4 regions of the Methylobacterium sp. Leaf89 genome follow, and region 2 is predicted to be linked to each of the others. Evidence: predicted binding sites of a transcription regulator. Region 2 holds the regulator's gene; each other region holds the start of a gene.

Region 1 (4,815 bases), on a different contig from region 2:
GTCTGAGCCGCGACCCCGAGGGAGCGCGCGATCGTCCGGTCGATCGTGCCGCGATAGCCCTCCCAGGCCACGAAGGGCGGGACGGCGAGCGCCGCGACGAGGAGCAGGATGACGGCGCCCGCCAGCGCGGTCAGGATGTCACGCACCGTCTCTGTTCCGCCTCGTCACCCGGGTCGGGCCCCGCTCCGTCGGCGGACATAGCACAGGGAACGCCCGCGCGCGCCAGGGCCGGCGCGCCGGGTCCGGCGCCCCGGGGCCGCGGCTCAGCGACGGCCCGGAACGACGATCGGGGCGGGGGGCGCGCTCGGCCGGAACAGGTCGCCGCGCTGGATCTGCAGGCGCGTCTGGTTGGTGTCGAATTGCTGGCGCTGCTCGATGCCCCGGAGTTCGCTGCGGTTGGACAGGCGCTCGTTGGTGGCATTCAGGCTGTCGACGCCCCGCGACGAGACCTGGGCGAGGGCCGGACCGGCGGCGAGGAGCGCGAGGCCGGCGAGAAGGGCGGGGGAGCTACGCATGGCGGCGTCCTTGTCAGGTGCACTGTGATGTCGTGATCTGGTGAGACGACCTGCCGGTGGGAAGGCGGGTTCCGGTTTTCGAAGGTTCTGCGACGCTGCGTGAGACTGCCGCATCGATCGTCGGCAGCGACGGGAGGTTGCGGGTTTCCGTCCTCTTCCGTCCTTGGCCGCCGGAGTCTCAGTGTGTCGCGGTCTCTGCCTGGCGGACCGCGCCACCCTACGCCGCGCTGGGTGCGCCCACGCGGCGCGGGCGGCCCCGCTTGCGCGGCCGGTAATGGGCGTGGAGCAGGATCGGGTCGCGCAGGGCCGCCCGACACGCCATCGCAACGGGAGTCGGCACCGCGCTGATGCCCGCCTTGTAGGCGTTCCACGTGCTCAGCGAGAGGCCGAGGAAATCCGCGGATTCCTGGTTCGACAGTCCGGCGGCTGTCTGCCACGCAGTCACCTCCGCGCGGCCGAACCGCCGCTGTTCGTCCGCGATCAGCCTGAGATGATGCTCATCGATGGCGAGGTCCCCGTCCTCGCTGACCCATTCCACGGAGGTCCCGTGATCTCCGAGCCGGACCGTCGCGAACAGGGCCGGATCGTTCAGAGGCGACAGGATCTCACCGCCGGTGGCGATCCATCCGGCGAGGTCCACGCGGTCGGACCGGTCGTCGCGCCACATCACGCCGAGGCCGGTGGGACCCGTGGCGATGACGGTTGAGATGCGGGGCAGGGGATCGTTCACGGCAACCTCCTCAGGCAATCGGGAAGCGGGCGTTGGTCCGATTCCATTCGGCCGCGACGGCGGCACGGTTCTCGGCGGCCCAGGCCAGGGCCTCGCGCTCGATCTTGCCCGGCAGGGCGCCGGCCAACAGTCGGAGGGTGGCAATCTCCACGAGAGCCTCGTCATCCGGTGTCAGGATGTGGAAATGCGGCGGCAGATGATCGTTGGCATAGAACCGAATGATGATGCTCCCCGACTGATAGAGCTCGCCCATCGCCGCGCCTCACCCATCCCGTCGAGACATAGTCCTGGCCCGGGCTGGCGGAAATTCCTCATCCGATTTTCGGATGAATTTAATCGCCGATCCGACACTCTCCGGGATACGAGGTGCGTCCGAGATGGAGCCTCGGAGACCGTCAAGGCGGAGGCCGGGCCACTCCGGAAACGCGCGCGACCCTCGACGCCGTTCGCGTTTTGGTCCAGGGATGCGCGATGACTCAACGCTTCGACGCGGCCGGCGCATCCGCCTCCGACGCCGCCCCGACCTCCATCGCCGCCCGTGCCATGGCCTCCCTCCGGCCGCAGGGCTCGCCCTACCTCGAAGGGCTGAACGCCGAGCAGCGCCGCGCCGTCGAGGCGACGGACGGGCCGGTGCTCGTGCTGGCCGGGGCCGGCACCGGCAAGACACGGGTGCTGACGACGCGCATCGCCCACCTGATCGCGACGGCCAGGGCGCGGCCCTTCGACATCCTCTCGGTGACCTTCACCAACAAGGCCGCGCGCGAGATGAAGCACCGCATCGGCGGGCTCATCGGGCCGGCCGGCGAGGGCATGCCCTGGCTCGGCACCTTCCACTCCATCGGCACCAAGATCCTGCGCCGGCACGCCGAACTGGTGGGCCTGCGCTCCGACTTCACGATTCTCGGGATGGACGACCAGCTGCGGCTGATGAAGCAGGTCATCGTCGATCAGAACATCGACGAGAAGCGCTGGCCCGCGCGCGCCCTGTCCTCGGCCATCGACGGCTGGAAGAACCGCGGCCTCCTGCCCGAGCAGGTGCCGCCCGGCGAGGCCCAGGCCTTCGCCTTCGGCAAGGGCGGGGCGCTCTATGCCGCCTATCAGGCCCGGCTCCTGACCCTCAACGCCGCCGATTTCGGCGACCTGCTGCTGCTCTGCCTCAAGCTCTGGCGCGAGAACCCGGACGTGCTGGAAAACTACCAGCAGCGCTTCCGCTACATCCTCGTGGACGAGTACCAGGACACCAACGTCGCCCAGTACCTCTGGCTGCGCCTGCTGGCGCAGGGCCACCGCAACGTCGCCTGCGTGGGCGACGACGACCAGTCGATCTACGGCTGGCGCGGCGCCGAGGTCGACAACATCCTGCGCTTCGAGCACGACTTTCCAGGCGCCGTGGTGGTCCGCCTGGAGCGCAACTACCGCTCCACCGGCCATATCCTCGCCGCCGCCTCCGGTCTCATCGCCAAGAACGAGGGCCGCCTCGGCAAGACCCTGCGCACCGAGGACGTCGCCGGCGAGAAGGTGACGGTGTCGGGCGCCTGGGATTCGGAGGAGGAGGCCCGCCAAGTGGCGGAAGCCATCGAGAGTCTCCAGGCCCAGCAGCATCCCCTCTCGGAGATCGCCGTGCTGGTGCGCATCTCGGCCCAGATGCGCGAGATCGAGGACCGGTTCGTCCAGCTCGGCCTGCCCTACCGGGTCATCGGCGGCCCGCGCTTCTACGAGCGGGCCGAGATCCGCGACGCGCTCGCCTATCTGCGCGTCACCGCCAACCCCTCCGACGACCTCGCCTTCGAGCGCATCTTCAACACGCCCAAGCGAGGCCTCGGCGACGCCACCCTGCAGGCGCTGCACGCCTATGCCCGGGCCGAGCGGGTGCCGCTGCTCCAGGCGGCCCGCCTCGTCGTGGAGACCGACGAGCTGAAGCCCCGCGCCCGGTCCGGCGTCCGCGCCCTGGTCGAGAGCTTCTCACGCTGGGCCCGGCTGGTGGGAACCCAGCCGCATTCGGAGGTGGCGCAGACCATCCTGGAGGAATCCGGCTACACCGAGATGTGGCAGAAGGAGAAGTCGGCCGACGCCGCCGGACGCCTGGAGAACCTCAAGGAGTTCGTCCGCTCCATGGAGGAGTTCCCGGACCTCGCCGCCTTCCTCGAGCACGTCTCGCTGGTCATGGAGGCCAGCGAGCAGGAGGGGGCCGACCGGGTCTCGCTGATGACCCTCCACGCCGCCAAGGGCCTGGAATTCGACACCGTCTTCCTGCCGGGCTGGGAGGATGGCCTGTTTCCGAACCAGCGGGCGCTCGACGAGAGCGGCCGCGCCGGGCTGGAGGAGGAGCGCCGCCTCGCCCATGTCGGCCTGACCCGGGCCCGCAAGCGCGCCAAGCTGTCCTTCGCCGTCAACCGGCGCATCCACGGCCTGTGGTCCTCCACGGTGCCGAGCCGCTTCATCGACGAGTTGCCCGAGGACAGCGTCGATGTGATCGATGCCCCCGCCCACTTCGCGGCCGGGGCCTCGCGCTTCGACCGGAACCCGGCGCCCTTCGGCTCGTCCTACGGCACGCCCGGCTGGCAGCGGGCCCAGGCCAATACGGCGCAGTCCGGAAACGCCAACGGCTACGGGGTCGGCAACCGTTCGCCGGCCAGTCGGGGCGGCCCGCGCCAGATCGAGGGCGAGCTCATCGCCAAATCGACGGGCGCGCCCTCCGCTTTCAGCGTCGACATGCGGGTGTTCCACACCAAGTTCGGCCCCGGCACCGTCGCGGGTGTGGACGGCAACAAGCTGACCGTTGATTTCGACAAGGCCGGCCGGAAGATGGTCCTCGACAGCTTCATCCAGGCGGCCTGATCGCGGGACGCGGGGGCTGCGGAGGACGTCGGGCGGATGCGGACTGCGTCTTCTGCGACACAGCCCAGGGCAATCGACCGCCGCGGCGGATCGGCTCCTGCAGCGCAGCATCGACGCAGACTTTTTACATCATTCCGAAGAATAGTGGATGTCACGCCCCTGTCGCGCCCGGCGCGGCATGGTGCGTGCAACGCACAGTCCTGCGGTCATCGGGACCGTATCGAGAATCCACAGCCTTGAGGGACCCGTCTGGAACTTGAGGGCGGTCTCCGGATTGGCTGTGAAGCGGGCGAAGTCGAAAGGATCGCCGAAACGGGATCAATCGAAAGTGATGCGAAGCAAGTTCAGCAAGTCAGGCTCAGATTAAATCCAGGTTGGCAAGTCCGGTTGGAGTGTTGATCGATGAAGAGACGCCGCGCACGACTTGAACTCGTTGAGGACCGTCCGGTCCGGCTGCACAAGACCCGCTTCGACGAAGAACGCAACCTAAGTCCGATCCAGCCCCTCACCGACCGGCAGGCGCAGTACCTCGACGCCCTTGCCCTTCACAAGCAGGTGATCGTCCTCGGCCCCGCCGGCACCGGCAAGACCTTCATCGCCGGGACCCGCGCCGCCGACCAACTCCGCCAGCGCCGCATCGCCAAGGTGATCATCACCCGGCCGAACGTGCCCTCCGGCCGCTCCCTCGGCTTCTTTCCCGGAACGTTGGAAGAGAAGATCGCCCCCTGGGTC
Region 2 (4,815 bases):
GCAATCGGGAAATTCCGCGAGGCCGGGGCTGCGCATCAGGTGACAGTTCTTCACCTCGACATGGCAGGGCGGCATCCCCTCCCCGGTGGCGAGGAAGTCGACCCGGCTGGCACGGGCGTAGCGGACTTCGGGGCGCAGGCCCGTGTAGCCGGCGAGGCAGGGCAGGCCGCTGGCGGCGAAGGCCTCCGCCACCAGGGCGTTCGGCCGCATCGTGTTGATGCCGACCCATTGCCGGCCGCCGGGCAGATCCGCCTCCACCAGTTCCCAGGAAAAGGGGAGCTTGCGCGTCGGGCTCCGGACGTCGGACAACAGGGCCCGCGCGCCCGGCACCGCAAGTCCCAGCATCGCCCCCGGGTTGGGGCAATGGGCCGTGATCACGGACCCGTCGGCAAGCTGCAGGTCGGCGAGAAAGCGCTTGTAGCGACGCACCAGGCGCGCCTCGATCAGGGGCGAAGGGAAGCGCATCGCGGGTCCGGGGCAAGAAACGGGTTGATACGGGCCCCCGTCGACGGGGAATCGGGCCGTCGTGAGGCGCCCGGGCTGGTCAGTACCGACCGGATGCGACAGAATTCGCGCGGCGCGCCCGGGTCGATGACCGGGAAAGCCGCAGTTCGTCCGCGAGGCCGCCATGTTCAATCTGTTCGACATCCTTCAGGCGCAGGCGGGCCCCAACGCGCAGGGTTTCGGACGGCAGTTCGGTTTGTCGCCGGAGCAGAGCCTGCGCGCGATGGAAGCCCTGCTTCCGGCCCTCACGATGGGGCTGCAGCGGAACGTCGCCCAGGATCCGACCGGCTTCGCCCACCTCTTCAATCTCGTCGGCCCCGCCGCGCCGAAGGCGTCGAGCGCGACGCCGCAGATGGACATGCTGGTCCAGCAACTCTTCGGCTCGCCCCATCTGAGTCAGGCCGTTCTGCAGCAGGCCGCTGCCGTCAGCGGCGTGGCGATGCCGGCCTTGAAGCAGATGCTGCCGATCATGGCCGGCATGGTGGTGGCGGGGATCGTCCACGTCATGATCAACCAGCCGCCTGCCGCGGCGCCGGCCCCGCGCGCCGAGGCGAACCCCTTCGGCTTCCCGCCCAATGCCTGGTCGGAGATGATGCAGGCGTTCCTGAACTCCGGCGCCAAGGCCCCGAAGCCCGCGACGCCCTCGCCCCAGGCGCGACCGCGTGCGGCGTCGACGTGGCTCGCGGCTTCGCCCCGGCCGGAGTCCGCCGCGCCGGACAGGTCGGCCACGGAAGCGCCCTTCGACGTGATGCAGCAGATGTTCCAGACGGGCCTGGAGGTGCAGCAGGAGAACGCCCGCGCGATGCAGCGCCTGTTCGATACCTTCTGGCAGGATCCCCGCAATCCCACCGAGACGGGCGGCAACGGTTCGGGTGACCGGCCCAAGGCAGGGCGCACCGGGCAGCGCTAGCCGAAGACCCGCCGTCGGCGACGCCGGCAGAGGATGGCACAGAACCGATCGTCGCCGGGCCATCGACCCGAGGGCGCGGCGCCCTGCCGACCGGTCCCGACGCCGGCCGTCCAACTCGTTCGTCGGATCGGGGCACCACTCGATCGCAGCGATGGCCGCAGCGGCAGGCCGGCGTGGCGCTCGGGCGACGCCCAGATCTGCCCTTCCCGAAGGGATCGAACGGATCGGGCCCGAGAGGCTTGAGATGGGAACCCTTGCAGAACACTTACGGAACGTTTAACGTGTTCGTGGTTTGTTTCTAGTGCCACCCGCCGCGATCCGTTGCGCTAACGAAGAGTGTCCCGCATGTTGACGCGTAAGCAGCTGGACCTGCTCCAGTTCATCCAGCTTCGGATGCGCGAGAGCGGCGTTCCCCCGTCGTTCGACGAGATGAAGGACGCCCTCGACCTGAAGTCGAAGTCGGGCATTCACCGCCTGATCACGGCCCTGGAGGAGCGCGGCTTCCTGCGCCGGCTGCCCAACAGGGCGCGGGCCATCGAGGTGATCCGGATGCCGGAGAGCCTCGGGGGGAATGCGGGCGCCCCGCGCGCCGCTCCGGCCTCCGAGGTTCGCCGCTTCACGCCGAGCGTGGTCGAAGGCGGCAAGGGCAAGGGCCTGCCGGCCGGCGCATCGGTGTCCCGACTGCCGACCACGCAGGCCACCGACGAGAGCGGTCGGGCCGTGACCATCCCGGTGATGGGTCGGATCGCGGCCGGTACGCCCATCTCGGCCATCCAGGAACAGAGCCATTCGGTGACGATGTCGCCGGATTTCCTGGCCGGCGGCGAGCATTACGCCCTGGAGGTGCGCGGCGATTCGATGGTCGATGCCGGGATCCTCGACGGCGACCTGGTGGTCATCCGCAAGCAGGACACCGCCAATACGGGCGACATCATCGTGGCCCTCATCGACGACGAGGAGGCGACGCTGAAGCGCCTGCGCCGGCGTGGATCGTCCATCGCCCTGGAAGCGGCGAATCCGGCCTACGAGACGCGGGTCCTCGGGCCGGATCGGGTGCAGATCCAGGGACGTCTCGTCAGTCTGGTGCGCCGCTACTGAAGGGGGTCCCCGTCCGGTTCATCGCCGGACGGATCCGACGGGTCGCGGGTGCGATCGGGGATTTCCGGTAAGACCGACGCCGGCGGTGTAGAAGATGGCAAGGACGTTCCCGGCGGGTCCAACGGCTTGCGCAAAGGCGTCGCACGCCAGGGCACGACATCCCCGGGATGCTTCGCGGAGGCGAGGGGCGGCCCATCGCGGGTGAGGCGAATCGCGGTCGCACCGTGCGATCCCAGGAAATCCCGGTCGATGACGATCGATGCGGCGCAGCCCCCGGGCGTGGATTGCCGGGTGATCAGGATGTCGGCCCTGGCGCAGTCCTCTCCGAGGGCACGCTTGTCGGTGGTCAGGGCGAGCACGCGGCCGTCGGGTGTGGTCAGGGTACAGCCCAGGCGATCGCAGCGCGCGCCCTCGAACCCCGTGACGTCCTGCACCCGTCGGTCGTCTCCATCGGCCTTGAGCCATTGCGCGAGCACGAAGGGGGGCGGCCGGCCAAGGGTGGCGAGCCGCCCGTTGCGCTGGCGGATGGCGGCGCCCGCCCCCTCCCGATCGACGTAGATGTCGTAGCGATCCGGGGCAGCCGCACAGGCGATGCCGATCGCTGCCGGAATGAGGCCGAGCCAGCGCAGCGACGAGGCCGGGAGCGTCAGGACGATCAGGGCGGCGGCCAGGAGGCCGAGGGCCCCCGTGCCGAAGGCCGGGACCACGACGACGGCGTTGCCGAAGCCCGCGATCCAGGTCGAGATGGTCAGCATCCCCCGCACCGCCAGGCCCATGGCCCACCAGACCGGCTGATCCAGCGCGAACGGATAGGCGAGGATGCCCAGAACCGCTGACGGCATCACCGCCAGGGAGACCAGCGGCAGGGTGAGCGCATTGCCCACCAGCCCGAAGGGCTGCACCGTCTGGAAGTGGTAGGTGGCGAAGGGCGCGGTGGCGATCTGGGCCACGAGCGTCGTGGCCAGGGTTCCCAGGACCGCCGCGGTCGCCAGGGCGACGATCCGGGGGAGCAGGCCGGCACCGTCGCGATGTCGCCCGCGTCCGGCGATCAGCGGCGCGCAGGCGATCAGGCCGGCCACCGCCGCGAACGACATCTGGAAGCTCGGGCCGAGGAGGCCGTCCGGCTCGCGGGCCAGGGCGATCAGGGCGGCGAGGGCTAGGTTTCGCATGCTGAGCGCCGGGCGATCGACCAGGATCGCGCCGAGCATCACGAGGGTCATGATCAGCGAGCGCTCGGCGGCGATGTCCCAGCCGGAGAAGACGCAGTAGGCCGTCACGCCCACCATGGCGACGGCAGCGGCGATCTTCTTGATCGGCCAGTGCAGCGCCGCGAACGGAACGAGGGCCAGGAGCGCCCGCACGAGCCAGAACACCACGCCGGCCGCCAGGACCATGTGAAGGCCCGAGATCGAGACGACGTGGTAGATGCCGGCGGCGCGCAGGATGTCGTTGGTCTCGGGGCTGATCAGGCCGCGCTTGCCCGTCACCAGGGCCGCCGCCACCGCCCCGGCCTGTCCGCCGTTGGCGTCGGTGATGCGGCGCGTCAGGGCGTTGCGGGCCACGTCGACGGCGGCCGCGAGGCGGATCTGCCAGTCCGCGCTCTCGGCCGGCGGTCGCAGGTCGACCTTGCCGACGAGGGAGCCCACCGCGCCGATCTCACGGAAGAAGGCATCCCGGGCGAAATCGTAGCCTCCGGGGCGGGCGGCTTCCGGCGGCGGAAGCAGGCGCGCGGTCGCGGCGATGCGGTCGCCCGGCTTCAGGGTATTCGCCTTGCGGTAGGAGACCCGCACCCGGACCGGGCGGACCTCGGCGCCGAGGGTGCCGAAGCTCTCGACGCGGAGGATCAGGCGCGCCCCCTCCTCCCGCTCGTCCAGCCCTTCGATGGTGCCCACCAGCGGACCGATCGTGGTGCGGGCGAGGATCGGCCCGTCGACCGAGCGGACCCGCGCGGCGGCCGCCGCGAAGCCCAGGAGGGCGGCGACGGCGGCGAGCACCAGGGCCAGGCCGAACGGGCGCGCCACGAGGAGGGGCGTCGTCGCGGCGAGCAAGGCGGCGGCCGCGAGCGGCGCCAGGAGCGACGGCGTCCCCTGCGTACCGAGGAAGAACGCGAGGATGCCACATCCGAACGCGACGGCGAGCCAGGCGAAGAGCCGGCGCTGCTCGATCTCGCGGGTCCATCCCGCCCGGAACCAGTCGCGGATCGGCCCGGCGCCCGGGCGACGCGCGGCGAGGTGGCGCGTGATGCGCCCCATCGCCGTCGTCGCCCGCGCCTGCGCCATCGCGAAAACCTCCGGGCGTGCGTC
Region 3 (4,815 bases), on a different contig from region 2:
GCAGCCGAGGGCCTGGGTCAGGTCCGAGATCAGCTGGTTGGCGCCGAGCTTGTCCCGGCTGGCCGAGGCGACGTTGAGGATCTTGCCGCGCAAGGGGAGAATCGCCTGGGTGGCGCGGTCGCGCGCCTGCTTGGCCGAGCCGCCGGCCGAGTCACCCTCGACGATGAAGATCTCCGAGCCGGCCATGCCGGCCTTGGAGCAGTCGGCGAGCTTGCCGGGCAGGCGCAGCTTGCGGGTGGCGGACTTGCGGGCGACCTCCTTCTCCTGGCGCCGGCGCAGGCGCTCCTCGGCCCGGTCGATCACCCAGTCGAGGAGCTTGTTGGCCTGGGCCGGGGAGGCGGCGAGCCAGTGGTCGAACGCGTCGCGGATCGCGGTCTCGACGATGCGCGAGGCCTCGACGGTGGCGAGCTTGTCCTTGGTCTGGCCCTGGAACTCGGGCTCGCGGATGAAGACCGAGAGCATCGAGGCGCAGGTCGCCATGACGTCGTCGGTGGTCACCGCCGTCATGCGCTTGGCCTGGCCGACGCGCTCGGCATGCTCGCGCAGGGCCCGCAGCAGGGCGACGCGCAGGCCGCTCTCGTGGGTGCCGCCCTCCGCCGTCGGGATGGTGTTGCAGTAGGAAGCCGAGACGCCGTCGTCGGTCACCATCCAGGCGACGGCCCATTCGAGGGAGCCGTGCCCGCCCGGCTTGGTGATCTTGCCGGAAAAGATCGCGTCGGTGACGAGTTCCTTGCCCTCGAGATCGCGGGCGAGATAGTCGCGCAGGCCCCCGGGGAAGCGGTGCACGGTCTCGGCCGGCACGTCGTCCAGGCCCTCGAGGAGGGCGGGGGCGCAGCGCCAGCGGATCTCGACGCCGCCGAACAGGTAGGCCTTGGAGCGGGCCATCTTGAACAAGCGGCGGGGATCGAACTTCAGCGCCCCGAAGATCTCGGCATCGGGGTGGAAGCGCACGCGGGTGCCGCGCCGGTTCTGCACCCGGCCGACGGTTTCCAAGGGACCCTGGACATGCCCCCGCGAAAAGGTCTGGCGGTAGAGGGTCTGGCTGCGGGCGACCTCGACCTCGAGCTCGTCCGAGAGGGCGTTGACCACCGAGATGCCGACGCCGTGCAGGCCTCCGGACGTCTCGTAGACCTTCGAGTCGAACTTACCGCCCGCGTGCAGGATGGTCATGATGACCTCGAGCGCGGACTTGTTCGGGTATTTCGGGTGCGCGTCGACGGGGATGCCGCGGCCGTTGTCGGTGACGACGAGGTGGCCGCTCTCCTCCAGCTCCACCTCGATGAAGCTGGCATGGCCCGCCACCGCCTCGTCCATGGAATTGTCGATCACCTCGGCGAAGAGGTGGTGCAGGGCGCGCTCGTCGGTGCCGCCGATATACATGCCGGGGCGGCGGCGCACCGGCTCCAGCCCCTCCAGCACCTCGATGGTGGAGGCGTCGTAACCGGCCTCCGCCGAGACGGGGGGAAGCGGCGCCACAGCGTCGAGCTTGCGCCGCTCGGCGGCCTTCGGCAGCGGCGCCTTGCCGCCGGCGAAGAGATCGCGTGCGGGGTCGCTCACCGGAGCGCCTCGCGCGGGTGAGGGGGCAGCCGCGGGCTTCGCGGGCCGGATCGCAGAGGGAAACCGTGCAGCATTCGCCTTCATCCTCTCACCATACCGGAACAAACCGGAAACAGAAAGGGGTTCCCGCTCCGAGAGGCGGGAGCCGGAAGCCCCCGCCGCACAGGGCGTACCACCCCATGACATGGTATGGGGGTGGTTAAGAAGGCCTGACGGTGGCGTGATCCGTGGATCGTCGCGCCGGGCACCGCGCCCGTGGGCCGCCTCAGGTCCCGACGCGGCCGCCCCCGCGGCGGGTGATCGTCAGCACGGCGGGGCGGGGCGGCATCGCCGGGTCGAAGTCCGGCCAGCGGGTGGCGGGCGCCTCGAAGGTGGCGGGCACCGCCTTCGGGTCCTCCTCGTCGGCCTCGCCGGGATGCTGGACGGCCACGAAGAAGGTGGTGTCGTCGGGGGTGAAATAGGGGCCGCACATCTCGGCGCCGTGGGGCACGCGGAAGAAGTGCTTGCCCGTGCCGCGGCCCGCCCCTTCGGTCTCCATCGCCCAGATACCGTCATTGCGACCGGTGCGGGAGGGCGCGTTGCCGTCCGTGGCGACCCAGAGCCGGCCGAGGCCGTCGACCGAGCAATTGTCCGGCATCCCGAACCAGCCGTTCGTCGTGGTGGCCGACGAAAAGGTGGCGCCGACCTGGGCGATGCTCGGATCGCCGCAGCGGACCAGGATCTCCCAGGTGAATCCGGTGGCGGCATGGTCGCCGTCGTCGGGGGTGAGCTCGACGATGTGGCCGAAGCGGTTGTCGGCCCGCGGGTTGGCGGCATCGACCTGATCGGCCTTGCGCTTCCCGTTGTTGGTCAGCATCACGTAGACCTTGCCGGTCTTCGGGTTGGCCTCGACGTCCTCGGGCCGGTCCATCTTGGTGGCCCCGAGCCGGTCGGCGGCGAGCCGGGCGCCGATCACCACGTCGGCCTGGGATGCAAAGCCGTTCTCGGGCGTCAGCGGACCCTGCCCGAAGACCAGCGGCATCCAGGTGCCGCGCCCGTCGGCGTCGAAGCGGGCGACATGCAGGGTGCCGGAATCGAGGAGGTCGCGGTCGCCGCTGTCGGCCCGGCCCAGGGTGACGAACTTGTAGACGTAGTCGAAACGCTCGTCGTCGCCCTGGTAGATCACGTACTGTCCGGCCTTCGCGACGATGCCGGCCGCGCCCTCGTGCTTGAAGCGCCCCAGGGCCGTGCGCTTCTTGGGGACGCTCGTCGGGTCGAAGGGGTCGATCTCCACCACCCAGCCGAAGCGGTTCGGCTCGTTGGGCTCGCGGCCGAGGTCGAAGCGCGGGTGGAAGCGGCCCCAGGCATAGGCGTTGGCCGGCAGGTTGAAGCGCTTATGGTTGGCGGCCTCCGGCGAGTCCTTCGGCAGGGCGCCGGAGAAGTAGTAGTTGATGTTCTCCTCGCAGGTCAGCCACGTGCCCCAGGGGGTCGTGCCGCCGGCGCAGTTGTTGATCATCCCGAGGGCCGACCGGCCGCTGGGATCGGCGCCGGTCCGCACCCGGTCGGTGCCGGCGGCCGGGCCGGTCAGCGCCATCGGCGTCGTGGCGGTGATGCGGCGGGCGTATTTGGAATCCGGCACCACCGTCCAGCGGCCGTCCCGGCGCCGGATCTCGAGGACCGAGCCGCCATGGGCCGCCATCTCGATGTCGACGAGCGCCCGCGTCATGCCCTGGAAGTCCACCGCCTTGCCGTCCTGGCGCCCGAGGCCGGGGAACATGAGTTCCTCGTTGGTGTATTCGTGGTTGACGACGAGGAGGCCGTGCGCCGCCGGGTCGGCCGCCCCCGGCATGGGGAAGTAGCCGACGAAGTCGTTGTTGTAGCCGAACTGCTGGGCCTGTGCCGCCGCGGACTGATTGCGCGGGTCGAAGGCGGGCGCGCCGGGCAGCACCGGGTCGCCCCAGCGGATCAGGATCTCGGCATCGTGCCCGGCGGCGACGTGGTGGTGCGCGTCCGAGCCGGCCTCGATCTCCGCGAACGGGAATCGGGAGTCGCTGGCCGGCGACGCCGGACCCACCGCCCCGCCGGCGGCCAGGGCGCGGGGCGTCACCACCGCCGCGATGGCGCCGACCCCGAGGAGCCCGCGCAGGAGGTCGCGCCGGTCGAAGCGCGCCGCCACCACGTCGCCGAAGGTCGGGTTGGCGCTGCCGTTCGACCCGCGATCCTCGGCGGCCTCGGCGGCCTGCGAGCGGTTCTGGTTCGATGCGGTCATGGCGTGGCGGGTCCGGTGCGGGGCGCGGGCTGACGACCGTCCCCGCTACCCCGCCCGCATGGCACCGGTGTGACAGCGGCCGGTGCCCCGGCCACCGATCCTTAAGCCTTCCGGCGTGCCGCGGCGGCGGGCTTCTCGGCCGCAGCCTTGGTGCTCTTCGCCGGTTTCTTGGCGGCCGTCGCCTTCGCGGCGGGCTTGGCCGAGGCCTCGTCCCCGTCCGCTGCAGCCGTCTTCCCGGCGGCCTTCGCCGCAGGGGCCTTCTTGACCGCCGCCTTCTTCGCCGGGGCCTTGGCGCCCGCCGCCTTGCGGGCCGGAGCCTTCTTCTTGCCCCCGCCCGCGGCTTCCCGGGCGGCGATCAGCTCCAGTGCCTGGGGCAGGTCGACCGCCTCGGCCGCCATGGTCTTGGGCAGCGTCGCGTTGGTGGTACCGTCGGTGACGTAGGGGCCGTACTTGCCCGACTTCACCACGATGGGCTTGCCCGTCTCCGGGTGCTCGCCGAGGGGCCGGCCCGGATCGGCCGCCGGCCCGCGCCGGCCGCCGCCCTGCTCCTTGGCGACGATGAGGTCGATGGCCCGGTTGGCGCCGATCTCCAGCACGTCGTCGTCGCGCCCGAGATTCGCGTACATCTTGCCGTGCTGCACGTACGGCCCGAAGCGCCCGAGATTGGCCAGGATCGGCTCGCCGGTCTCGGGGTGGCGGGCCACCTCGCGCGGCAGGGCGAGCAGCTTCAGGGCCATCTCCAGGTCGACCGAGGACGGGCTGGTGCCCTTCGGAATCGAGGAGCGCTTGGGCTTGGGCGCCTCCTTCTCGGCCGCGGCCTCGCCGAGCTGGACGAAGGGACCGAAGCGGCCGTCGCGCACCGTCACGGGCAGGCCGGAGGCGGGATCGTTGCCGAGCACCCGCGTGCCGGGCTGACCGCCGTTCTCCGACGAGCCCTCGCCGTCGCCCTCGACGCCCGAGGCGGCGAGCTGGCGGGTGTACTTGCACTCCGGATAGTTCGAGCAGCCCAC
Region 4 (4,815 bases), on a different contig from region 2:
TTGAGCATGCGCGGGTTGAGGCGGCGGGCGAGGCAGGCGAGATCCTTGAAGGGCCGGTCCCCCCGGGCCTCGATCAGGGCCTCGACCGCCCCCCGGCCCACGCCCTTGATCGCCGCGAGCGCGTAGTGGATGCGCCCCTCGCGCACCTCGAAGCCGACGCCCGAGGTGTTGATCGAGGGCGGCTCGACGGTGATCTTCAGGCGCTGGGCGTCCTGGCGGAACTCCGCCAGCTTGTCGGTGACGTCGATGTCGAGCTGCATCGCGGCGGCCAGGAACTCCACCGGATGGTTCGCCTTGAGGTAGGCGGTCTGGTAGGTCAGCAGGGCGTAGGCGGCGGCGTGCGACTTGTTGAAGCCGTAATCGGCGAACTTGGCGAGCAGGTCGAAGATCTCGTTGGCCTTGGCCTTGGTGAGGTCGCGCTCGACGCAGCCCTTCACGAAGCGGTCGCGCTGGGCGTCCATCTCGGCCTTGATCTTCTTGCCCATGGCGCGGCGGAGCATGTCGGCCTCGCCGAGCGAGTAGCCGGCCAGGACCTTGGCCACCTCCATCACCTGTTCCTGGTAGACGATGATGCCGAAGGTCTCCTTGAGGATCGGCTCCAGCTTCTCGTGCGGGTACCAGCTCGCCTCGTTGCCGGCATCGCGGCCGAGCTTGCGCTCGCAATAGACCGGGATGTTGGCCATGGGGCCCGGGCGGTAGAGCGCCACCAGGGCGATGATGTCCTCGAAGCGGTCGGCCTGCATCTCGACCAGGGCCTTGCGCATGCCGGCCGATTCCACCTGGAACACGCCCACCGTCTCGCCGCGCTTCATCGGCGCGTAGGTCGCCGGGTCGTCGAGGGGCAGCGAGGCGAGATCCACGATGATGCCGCGCCGGGCCAGGAAGTCCGTGCAGCAGCGCAGCAGCGTCAGGGTCTTCAGGCCGAGGAAGTCGAACTTCACCAGGCCCGCGGCCTCGACCCACTTCATGTTGAACTGGGTCACCCGCATGCCGGTCTTCGGGTCGCGGTAGAGCGGCACCAGCTGTTCGAGGGGACGGTCGCCGATGACCACGCCGGCGGCGTGGGTCGAGGCGTGCCGGTGCAGGCCCTCGAGCTTCTTCGAGATTTCCATGAGCCGGGCGACGATCGGCTCCTCCTCGATCGCCTGCTGGAGCTTCGGCTCGCCCTCGATGGCCTGGACCAGGGTGACGGGATTGGCCGGGTTCTGCGGCACGAGCTTGGTCAGCTTGTCGACCTGCCCGTAGGGCATCTCCAGCACGCGGCCGACGTCGCGCAGCACGCCGCGGGCCAGCAGGGTGCCGAAGGTGATGATCTGCGCCACCTGCCGCTCGCCGTAGCGCTGCTGCACGTAACTGATCACCCGCTCGCGGCCCTCGACGCAGAAGTCGATGTCGAAATCCGGCATCGAGACGCGCTCGGGGTTGAGGAAGCGCTCGAACAGCAGGCCGAAGCGCAGCGGGTCGAGGTCGGTGATGAGGAGCGACCAGGCCACCAGGGAGCCGGCGCCGGAGCCGCGGCCCGGCCCGACCGGGATGTCGTGGTCCTTGGCCCACTTGATGAAGTCCGACACGATCAGGAAGTAGCCGGGAAACTTCATGCCGACGATGACGTCGAGCTCGAAGGCGAGGCGGTCGCGATAGACCTGCTCGGACATGCCAGGCGCGGTGCCGTGCTGGGCGAGGCGCCGTTCGAGACCGGCCTCCGCCTGCCGGCGCAGCTCCGCCGGCTCGTCGGGGGGGGGCGCCGCCGGGACTTCGGGGGTGCCCTCGGGGGCGGCGGCGTCGAGGGCGGCGACCACGCCGAAATTCGGCAGAATCGGCTTGCGGGTGCGCACGCGGTAGGCGCAGCGCATGGCGATCTCGACGGTGGCGTTCAGAGCGTCCGGCAGGTCGGCGAAGAGCGCGGCCATCTCGGCGCGGGTCTTGAAGCCGTGGCGCGGGGTCAGCTTGCGGCGGCGGTCGTCCGAGACGAGGCGGCCGTCCGCGATGGCCAGCAGCGCGTCGTGGGCGTCGTAGTCGCCCTCCCGGGCGAAGAACGGCTCGTTGGCGGCCACCACCGAGAGGCCGTTCGTGTCGGCGAGCCGCAGCAATTCCCGCTCGACCATGCGCTCGTCGGGCAGCCCGTGGCGCAGGATCTCGACGTAGAGGCCGTCCTCGCCGAAGGCCGCGCGCAGCTGCGCCAGGCGGCCGGCGGCGAGTTCGGCCCGGCCCTGCCGCAGGGCGCTGTCGAGGGGCCCGGTGGAACCGCCCGTCAGGGCGATCAGGCCGGCGCTCGACTCGGCCAGGGCCTCGACGCCGACCCGGGGGGCGTCGCCCAGCGCCCCGTCGAAATAGGCGCGGCTCGCCAGACGCAGCAGGTTGCCGTAGCCGGTCTCGTCCTTCGCCAGCACGACGATGTTGGCGCAGCCGGCCTGGCCCTGCCCGACGCGCGCCATCGGATCGGGCGCCTCGAAGGCGACGGTGAGCTGGAGGCCCGGGATCGGCTGGAGGCCGGCGCCGGCGGCCTTCTCGGAGAATTCCAGCGCCCCGAACAGGTTGTTGGTGTCGGTGAGCGCCAGGGCCGGCTGCCGGTCGGCGAGCGCCGCCTTCACGATGTCCCCGACCTTCAGGGCCCCTTCCAGCAGGGAGAACGACGAGTGAACGTGGAGGTGGACGTAAGCCGGGTCTTTCAGGATGCGCGCCATGAGACCACCAGCCCGAGTCGTGGTTTCCAATCCATGAGAATTCGGGGCCCGGACGCGTTTCCCTGTGGACCGCGCGACCCCTGTGACCCCGCCGCAACGCTAACGCAAGGGCGCCAGTGCGACAGCCCAGGCGGCGATGGACATCGCCAGGAGCCCGAAGGCCATGAACTCGACCGCACCCGTCAGGATCATCCGCTTGAACATGGGCCTCGCCTTTCGTTGACGCCCCGAGTTTTGTTCCTGTTTTGTTCTATGTAAAGCAAAACTCGTCGGCGCACCGCATCGTGGTTACGGCCCGGTAAATCCCGTCGCCTTGGCCATCGGTCGCGGATCGGCTCCGCGTGCTCACGCGAAGGCGTCGGACCTCCGCGGCCCAGCGATCCGCCGCCATTGATACCCGTGCCCGGCCCTCAGGGCAGCTGCTCGATCAGCCCGTCCCGGATCGTCACGCGCCGGTCCATGCGGGCGGCGAGATCCATGTTGTGGGTGGCGATCAGCGCGGCGAGGCCGGAGGCGCGCACCAGCGCCACCAGGATGCCGAAGACGTGGGCGGCGGTGTGCGGATCGAGGTTGCCGGTGGGCTCGTCGGCCAGGAGCAGGCGCGGGCCGTTGGCGACCGCGCGGGCGATGGCGACGCGCTGCTGCTCGCCGCCCGAGAGTTCGGCCGGCCGGTGCTGGAGGCGCTCCTTGAGGCCGAGGAAGCTCAGGAGTTCGTCCGCCCGCGCCCGCGCCTCGCGCTGCGAGAGCCCGCGGATCAGCTGCGGCATCACCACGTTCTCCAGGGCCGAGAATTCCGGCAAGAGGTGGTGGAACTGGTAGACGAAGCCCATCTCCTCGCGCCGCAGGCGGGTGCGCTCGGAATCCACCATCGCGGCGGTCGGACGGCCGCCGATGTAGATCTCGCCGCCGTCGGGGCGCTCCAGCAGGCCGGCGAGGTGCAGCAGCGTGCTCTTGCCGGCCCCCGAGGGCGCCACCAGGGCGACGAGCTCGCCCGGCCAGATCGCGAAATCCGCCTGGCGCAGGATCTCGAGGGCGCCGGCCCCTTGGGCGTAGCGCCGCTCCACCTTGGCGAAGAACAGGGCCGGGACCGGCTGCGCGCCGGGCGCCTCGGCTGTCGTGGTCATGGATGCTCGGGCCTCAACCGTAGCGCAGGGCCTGCACCGGATCGAGCCGGGCGGCGCGCCACGAGGGATACAGCGTCGCGATCAGCGACAGGGCGATGGAGGTGACGACCACCACGGTGATCTCGTTGGCGTTCATCTCGGCCGGGATCTCGGCCAGGAAGCGCACCGTGGGGTCCCAGGCGGAAGGGAACAGCACCCGCTGGATCCCCTTGATGTTCATCGTGATCAGGATGCCGAGGGCCAGCCCGCTCAGGGTCCCCACCACGCCGATCAGCGCGCCGTTGATGAGGAACACCCGCATGATGGTGCCGGGGGTCGCCCCCATGGTGCGCAGGATGGCGATGTCGCTGGACTTGTCGCGCACGAGCAGGATCAGCCCCGAAATGATGTTCAGGGTCGCGACCACGACGATCAGGCTGAGGATCAGGAACATCACGTTCCGCTCCACCTCCAGGGCGCCGAAGAAGGTCCGGTTGCGCTGGCGCCAGTCGGTGAGGAGCACCGGGCGCTCGGCCGCCATCTCGAGGTCGGGCCGCATCGTGCCCACCGCCTCGGCATTGTCGAGGTAGATCTCGATCAGGCTGACATCGGCGTCCCGGTTGAAGAAGGCCTGGGACTCCGTCAGGGGCATGAACACGAAGGTCGAGTCGAACTCGGTCATGCCGATCTCGAAGATCGCCTTGATGGTGTAGCCCTTGGTGCGCGGCGCCGTGCCGAACGGCGTCGAGGCGCCCTTCGGCGTCAGCAGGTTGATCTGGTCGCCGGCCTGGACGCCGAGGGATTCGGCCAGGCGCCGGCCGATGGCGACGCCCGACCCGTCGTCGAAGCCCTCCAGGCTGCCGCCCTTGATGTTGCTCGCGATGGCGCCGATCTTGTCGAGGTCCTCGCCCCGGATGCCGCGGACCAGCACGCCGCTGCCGGCGCCGCCATAGGGCGAAGAGGCGAAGGCCTGCCCCTCCACCAGGGGGATCGCCGCCCGCACCCCGGCGACCTTCGACAGGCGCTCG

Evidence for each region. The regulator LexA, encoded in region 2, represses DNA repair genes until DNA is damaged. The targets are predictions, from matches to a motif close to TGTTCNNNNTGTGTTCNG.
Region 1: ASF18_RS08860 (UvrD-helicase domain-containing protein) is a predicted target of LexA. The motif match lies at 1,689-1,706, and genes of this name have one in related genera.
Region 3: parE (DNA topoisomerase IV subunit B) is a predicted target of LexA. The motif match lies at 1,655-1,672, and genes of this name have one in related genera.
Region 4: dnaE (DNA polymerase III subunit alpha) is a predicted target of LexA. The motif match lies at 2,920-2,937, and genes of this name have one in related genera.

The regions. Positions count from the first base shown of each region.
Region 1 is NZ_LMML01000023.1:165,528-170,342, reverse strand. It holds gene ASF18_RS08880 (AsmA family protein) at 1-146, opposite strand, end outside; gene ASF18_RS08875 (hypothetical protein) at 264-515, opposite strand; gene ASF18_RS08870 (DUF2442 domain-containing protein) at 733-1,245, opposite strand; gene ASF18_RS08865 (DUF4160 domain-containing protein) at 1,256-1,498, opposite strand; gene ASF18_RS08860 (UvrD-helicase domain-containing protein) at 1,717-4,083, shown strand; gene ASF18_RS08855 (PhoH family protein) at 4,486-4,815, shown strand, end outside.
Region 2 is NZ_LMML01000032.1:23,430-28,244, forward strand. It holds gene sfsA (DNA/RNA nuclease SfsA) at 1-465, opposite strand, end outside; gene ASF18_RS22400 (DUF937 domain-containing protein) at 629-1,414, shown strand; gene lexA (transcriptional repressor LexA) at 1,760-2,512, shown strand; gene ASF18_RS22410 (ComEC/Rec2 family competence protein) at 2,506-4,764, opposite strand.
Region 3 is NZ_LMML01000001.1:17,847-22,661, reverse strand. It holds gene parE (DNA topoisomerase IV subunit B) at 1-1,557, opposite strand, end outside; gene ASF18_RS00095 (PhoX family phosphatase) at 1,823-3,805, opposite strand; gene topA (type I DNA topoisomerase) at 3,907-4,815, opposite strand, start outside.
Region 4 is NZ_LMML01000028.1:651,503-656,317, reverse strand. It holds gene dnaE (DNA polymerase III subunit alpha) at 1-2,684, opposite strand, end outside; gene ASF18_RS14275 (ABC transporter ATP-binding protein) at 3,095-3,808, opposite strand; gene ASF18_RS14270 (lipoprotein-releasing ABC transporter permease subunit) at 3,822-4,815, opposite strand, start outside.